Regions from separate parts of the Halobacillus sp. ABR2_026 genome, predicted to be linked through region 2. Evidence: riboswitches for the same ligand, from Rfam matches in the RefSeq annotation. Region 2 holds a riboswitch; the other holds the start of a gene.
What was found. A riboswitch is a leader RNA that binds a small molecule or an ion and turns the genes downstream of it on or off. The one in region 2 is predicted to bind FMN.

Region 1 (3,387 bases), 650 kb from region 2:
AATTTCATCTAACGTATACGCTTCCATAAAAATGACCTCCTGAGCATAATCTAATAAAAGACGATAAAGAATGTCCGCATTTTTTATTGTAAAAATTAAATGGTTTTGGTCTACGTAGCTCTTTAAGGGATAGTTACAATAGTATATAACCATAAGTCATTAATTTAAATCATTAAAGCTTTGATAAGGTGACCTGGTTGGCAGTAATCTTCTACATATTTAAAACTAGGTATTAATACATTTTCCCAAACCGATTCTTCAGATCTTCCTAATATTCCTTGGGGAATATTAGGAAGATCTCATATACCCCAACAGTCTACGATCCTGCTGGATTTTTTTGTTGTCAAACAGTTGTCTGAATTTAGCAACCATCACCAGTTTCTATTCTAAAGGCTCTGTTAAAGTTCAGTGTTGATATTTGCAGCAACGGATGGAAGTGACAATGAATGATAGGATGGTAAAAGGAGTTTATTTCCAATTGTTGAAACCTTTGAATGATCTCCTTTCACGATCCTACCATTGAATCTTGTTGGATTATTATTTCGAAACGGAGCTTTTCGCTAAATGGCAGGATTGTTGAAGACTTGATTTCGAGACTTCTGTGTGGTGGATAGGGCTGCGGGGAATGACTCGCTTTCCGCGGGAGCGCGGTGAGCCTCCTCGGACTACGTCCTGCGGGGTCTCACCCTGAACTTTTTTCCTCGTAGATATCCGGTTTCTGCGCCTAGCGGCTAGTGAGACTTCCCTCGCTTCTGTACGATAAGTCAACATCGAATCTCTTCGTTCTTCGTGTTTCCTTTATCTCCTCCAGCTCAGTCCAGTCCATACGCCGCTGAACGAGGCGCCTGCACACTTAAGATAGGAGTCTCGCCATTCCCCTCCGCCCCTTTGCCATATAAGTGTCTCGAAACCACTACTTGAAAAATCAGCTTGTATGGTTAAGAGAAGGGAATGATATCATCTCTACCCCATGAACGTTTAGCATACGCAAATGCTTGATACTACGTATGATGTGCCCGCCTAGGGGAGAAGAATTGGAAACTTACGAATCCATACAGATGTTCGAACCTCAACCATTCAAGCTCACCCTTTTTAAAGTGGCTTCGAGACACTTATAAGGGAAAGGGGGCGGAGGGAAACGGTGAGACTCCTATTGGACGTGTGGGACAGGTGAGACCCTGGAAGGCGTAGCCTGAGGAGGCTCACCGCCCGCCCCATGGAAAGCGAACCTTTTCCCGGAGCCCCCTAGAATCACACAAACATCTCGAAGCTGAGCCTTCCACAAACGGGAGCTTTAGTTGAATAAGCCAACTGCAAAAAGTAACTTCCATAAAATTGGAAGTTACTTTTTGCAGTAATATCAACACTAAACTTTAACAGAGCTATTCTAAAAGAACCGGTGTAAATAATCTCAAAACATTAAACTTGCGATATTCCAAGGTTTTGTATAAAATAAATTTACAATATCATATCGATTCCATCTTCGGGGCAGGGTGCAATTCCCGACCGACGGTAAGAAGAACAGTGGTTCTTTAAGTCCGTGACCCGTATGTTTCCAACATGCGGTGGACCTGGTGAGAGTCCGGGACCGACAGTTAAAGTCTGGATGGGAGAAGATGTCGAACGGAACAGATAGGTGAAAATCTATCTGTAATTTCCTATGGACACGCCTACCCTTAGCCCGAATGCTACAGGGTTATTTTTGTGTCCTTATTTATTAGGCCGTTTACCTTCATCTGGGATGTGAATCGATGAAAAGATGAAGGAGGAGATCGATGATGAGATCCGATACAGGACAATCATCAAAACTGCAAAAATTAGTAATTCTAGCTTTACTTGGTACCATTTCAATGGTGTTGATGTTTTTGAAATTTCCGCTTCCCTTTTTACCCCCTTATTTAAAAGTAGATTTCAGTGATATTCCTGCTCTTCTTGCGGCCATAATGTTTTCGCCGCTGGCAGGCATCGTGGTGGAAGCGTTGAAAAATGGATTATATACAATTTTTACAGGGGTTTCTGATCCTATCGGGGTCGTTGCAAACTTTTTTGCGGGTGTTCTGTTCGTTGTTCCTGCCGCCCTTATTTATCGTAGAGGACGTACAATGAAATCTCTTGTTCTTGGATTGGTTTCAGCATCCATTTTTATGGCTGTCATCATGAGTGTCCTCAATTATTTCCTAATACTCCCTGCTTACAGTTGGTTTATGGGATGGGAGACTATGAGTACAGATGTTAAGTGGATGACAATTATGGCGGGGATTCTCCCGTTCAATGTTCTGAAAGGTGCGATTGCCGGGACGCTCTTTGTGTTCTTGTTCGTTAAGATGAAAGGATGGATAGAACAGAAGAGTATCCGTCAGACGGCCGCATAAAAAAGCGAGGGGTGGTCACCCCTCGCTTTTTTTATGCGTTTTTTTCATTCTCAATTTCGTCTACTTTATAACGGGCCGTTGGCATAGCTTCCAGACGTTCGACAGGAATGGGCTCTTCCGATTTCTCACTTAATCCATAACGTCCTTCTTCTATCCGCTGCAATGCATCTTCGACTTCCATTCGTTTTTCCCGGGCCTGCTCGTAAAAGGTTTGTTCTTTTGCCCGTTCAAATTGGTCGGTTCCCTGGTCGCCTGGATGATCGGCTACACTGGATATTTCACCGGTCCGATCATTCTCATACGCTTCTTTTGCCTCGTCCTCTCTGTATTCTTCCATATGCGCTTCCGCTTCTTCTTTCATTTCCAGAAGGCGGTTCTTAAATTTTTGGATCTGCTCTTCATTCAACATCCTCGATCGACTCCTTTCAACGTAGCATTCCATTCATTTTTTGGGGACGACTCCGATCGTACATCGCGATAAACACAAAGGATCTCCTTTATCATTGGTGATGACAATCTCCCAAACCATCGTATTTTTACCGATGTGTGCGGGGGTTGCCGTCCCTGTTACATATCCTTCGCGGGTACTTTTAATATGATTGGCATTAATTTCCACACCGAACACCTGTTGTTTGTCAGGGTCTATGTTTAAGAAGGCACCGATGCTGGCTGCGCTTTCTGCTAAGGCGACACTGGCACCTCCATGCAGGAATCCCATAGGCTGATGTGTTCTGTGATCCACAGGCATTCGTATCTGGACCTTAGCCGCTTCGGCAACGACAACTTCCATTCCCAATGCTTCCATTAATGTATTGTCCATCATAGATCTATTCATTTTCATCCCGTCCTTTTTGTATTATTCCCATTGTCATTTGGGTCAAACCTTTATGTTCAATGTGCCCGGAGTAGAAGTAATCTCGAAAAATCAAATGAACTTATTTATATTTCAAATTATACACGTGTTTGCTGGTTTACGTTTAACCTCTCACCGCAAACTTAAAAGAAAAGGTTCACT
Region 2 (3,387 bases):
CTTTCAAGTAATCCAACCGGTTGATCATACCTTGAAGATCACCGATTCCGTCCCCGTTTGAATCCTGAAAACTGCGCGGATAGACCTGGTATCCTACAGCCTCTTTCCACCATACACGTTCCATAGTATCCCCTCATTTCGCTTCGTTTGTAGAACTATACCCTGAATAGATGCAATCGATTGCGCCTTTATGAAAAGGCTCTGTTAAAGTTTAGTGTTGATAGTACTGCAAAAAAGGAACTTCCAATTTCATGGAAGTTTCTCATTTTTATAGTTGGCTTATTCAACGAAAGCTCCCTTTTCTTGAAGACTCAGCTTCGAGATGTTTGTGTGATTCTAGGGGCTCCGGGAAAAGGTGCGCTTTCCATGGGGCGGGCGGTGAGACTCCTCAGGCTACGCCTTCCGGGGTCTCACCTGTCCCACACGTCCCATAGGAGTCTCACCGTTTTCCTCCGCCCCCTTTCCCTTATAAGTGTCTCGAAGCCACTTTAAAAAGGGTGAGCTTGAATGGTTGAGGTTCGAACATCTTTATGGATTCGTAAGTTTCCCATTCTTCTCCCCTAGACGGGCAGATCATACGTAGTATCAAGCATTTGCGTATGCTAAACGTTCATGCGGTAGAGATTATATCATTCCCTTCTCTTACCCATACAGCTGATTTTTTAAGTAGTGGTTTCGAGACACTTATATGGCAAAGGGGCGGAGGGGAATGGCGAGACTCCTGCGGGAAGAGAGTGCTTGGTGAGACCCCGCAGGACGTAGTCCGAGGAGGCTCACCGCGCTCCCGCGGAAAGCGAGCTATTCCCCGTAGCCCCATCCACTCAAAAAACATCTCGAAATCAAGTCTTCAAGAATCCTGCCATTTAGTGAAAGACTCCGTTTCGTAATAATTCAACAAGATTACATGGTTGGGATGAAAAAAGAAAAACTTGATGGCTTTCAAGTCTCGGATAATAAATCGCTTTTATTCAATGACCAGTAGGTTGTGCAAACGTTTTCCTGATGAGGTCTATATTAGCGGATTTCGTGTTTTTTTACAATAGAGATTCTGTAGGTGGGAGGAGAGCTTTGAATTGCACTTCCACTCTATATCCGATATGATTTATATTGTAATAGAAAATTGAATAGCGAAAACCTTCGGGGTCGGGTGAAAATCCCAGCCGGCGGTAATGAGCATATGCTCTGAGCCCGCGACGGAGAATCAGTGTTAGGCACGGTTCTCCCTGATTTGGTGGAATTCCAAAGCCGACAGTTAAAGTCTGGATGGGAGAAGGTTGAAGGAACGTAAAGGTACAAAAGTTCAATACACGTGTACCCTTTTTTGGAGTATGCGATTTACGTCCATAAGACCCTGGAGAAGTATGTCTTCTTCAGGGTCTTTTTTGTTTTCCTTAATGTTGAAAAGGGCGGTGTGAAGAATGAATAGGGATGAAAAATTCATGCGGATGGCCGTGGATATGGCAGGTGCGACAGCTGGACAAACGAGTCCGAACCCTTCCGTTGCTGCTATTGTAGTGAAACATAATCAAGTTGTAGGTGTCGGTGTCCACGTTAAAGCAGGTGAGGCACATGCCGAAGTTCATGCGCTCCGTATGGCTGGTGAAAAGGCAGAGGGGGCAGAAATCTTTGTGACTCTTGAGCCATGCAGCCACCATGGGCAGACCCCCCCATGTGCAGAAGCGGTCATCGCTGCTGGTATTAAACGAGTCGTAATCGCATCCAATGACCCCAACCCAAAAGTTTCCGGTCGAGGAATACGGATGATGAGGGAACAGGGCCTGGAAGTGAAGACAGATGTACTGAAAGACGAAGCCGATGAAATCAACCGAAGCTTTTTTCACTACATTCAACAAAAAGAACCCTATATCCGTTTGAAAACTGCCATGAGCCTGGATGGGAAAATTGCAACGTCTACGGGTGAAAGCCAATGGATCACGGGTCCTGAGGCAAGGAAGGACGGACATCAATATCGTCATTTATCAGACGCGATATTAGTAGGAATCAACACGGTATTGGTAGACAATCCGAAACTTACGACGCGTATTGAGGGGGAAGGAAGCCACCCGATCCGGGTCATCCTCGATACCGATCTCAGAATTCCGCCGTCTTCCCAGCTGCTTCAGGATGATTCTGCGCCTACATGGATTTTTGCAGGAAAGCATGTGAAGGCTGAGCATATGGAGCTTCTCAAACAAAAAGAGCATGTCCACATTATTCCGCTGAGCGGAGAGGAAATTACAATCGAAGAAGTCCTTCAATATTTAGGAGCAAAAAAAGTAACTTCTCTCCTTGTTGAAGGAGGCTCTACCGTTGCGGATGCTTTTGTCCGGGCTGGAAAAGTGGATGAAATCATTACCTATATTGCTCCGAAACTAATTGGCGGCAAAGAAGCCTTAACACCTGTGGGAGGGAAAGGGATTGAGCATTTAAAAAATGTAAGATCCTTTGATATCGTTTCTTCTGAAAAATTGGGGGACGATATGAAAATCGTATCCGTTAAAAAAGGAGAATTTTAATGTTTACCGGGATTGTTGAAGAAATAGGAATGTTAAAGTCAGTGAAAAATAAGACAGAAGCACTCGAAGTGAACATTACAGCGGAAAAAGTCTTAACAGATGTTCAACTCGGTGACAGCATTTCCGTCAATGGTGTCTGTCTGACTGTAACGAATTATACCGACCGCACCGTCTCGTTTGATGTAATGCCGGAAACCTACAGGGCTACTAACATTCATGAGTTGAAGCAGGGCGACCCTGTGAATTTAGAGCGTGCTATGGCTGCAGGCGGCCGTTTTGGCGGGCATTTAGTTTCCGGCCACATCGATGGGACAGGTAAAATCGTATCCAAAAAGCCGGAATCCAATGCCGTATACTATGAAATAGAATTACCAGGAGATTTAATCGAATACTTCGTATACAAAGGGTCTATTGCTGTGGATGGTACCTCATTGACCGTGTTCGGGGTAAGCGATACCGGTGTGACGATTTCCCTGATTCCTCATACGATGGAGCACACGGTGCTCGGAGCGAAAGGACCTGGGGAGAGCGTCAATATTGAGTGCGACATGATCGGAAAGTATGTGGCTCATTTTCTGAGCGGACAAAATAAAGAGAAGCCGGAGTCAGGCCTGAGCAGGCAGTTCCTGTCAGATAACGGCTTTGCATAAGAGGGTGGAACAATGTTTGATTCAGTGGAAAAAGCGATAGAAGAATTAAAACAAGGAAAACTCGTCATCGTTTGTGACGATGAAGATCGGGAGAATGAAGGGGATCTGATCGGGATTGCTGAATATGCCTCAGCCGAAATGATCAATTTCATGATCAAGCACGGCCGCGGGCTTGTCTGTGCCCCGGTCACTAATGAGCTTGCCGAGGATTTAGAGCTCGT

Region 1: another riboswitch for FMN. It lies ahead of ACXADE_RS14900 (ECF transporter S component); the one in region 2 lies ahead of ribD (bifunctional diaminohydroxyphosphoribosylaminopyrimidine deaminase/5-amino-6-(5-phosphoribosylamino)uracil reductase RibD).

The regions. Positions count from the first base shown of each region.
Region 1 is NZ_JBSWTM010000001.1:2,877,081-2,880,467, reverse strand. It holds FMN riboswitch at 1,476-1,622, shown strand; gene ACXADE_RS14900 (ECF transporter S component) at 1,779-2,372, shown strand; gene ACXADE_RS14895 (TraR/DksA C4-type zinc finger protein) at 2,404-2,781, opposite strand; gene ACXADE_RS14890 (hotdog fold thioesterase) at 2,815-3,207, opposite strand.
Region 2 is NZ_JBSWTM010000001.1:3,523,908-3,527,294, reverse strand. It holds gene ACXADE_RS17990 (glycoside hydrolase family 13 protein) at 1-124, opposite strand, end outside; FMN riboswitch at 1,130-1,279, shown strand; gene ribD (bifunctional diaminohydroxyphosphoribosylaminopyrimidine deaminase/5-amino-6-(5-phosphoribosylamino)uracil reductase RibD) at 1,419-2,516, shown strand; gene ribE (riboflavin synthase) at 2,516-3,166, shown strand; gene ACXADE_RS17975 (bifunctional 3,4-dihydroxy-2-butanone-4-phosphate synthase/GTP cyclohydrolase II) at 3,179-3,387, shown strand, end outside.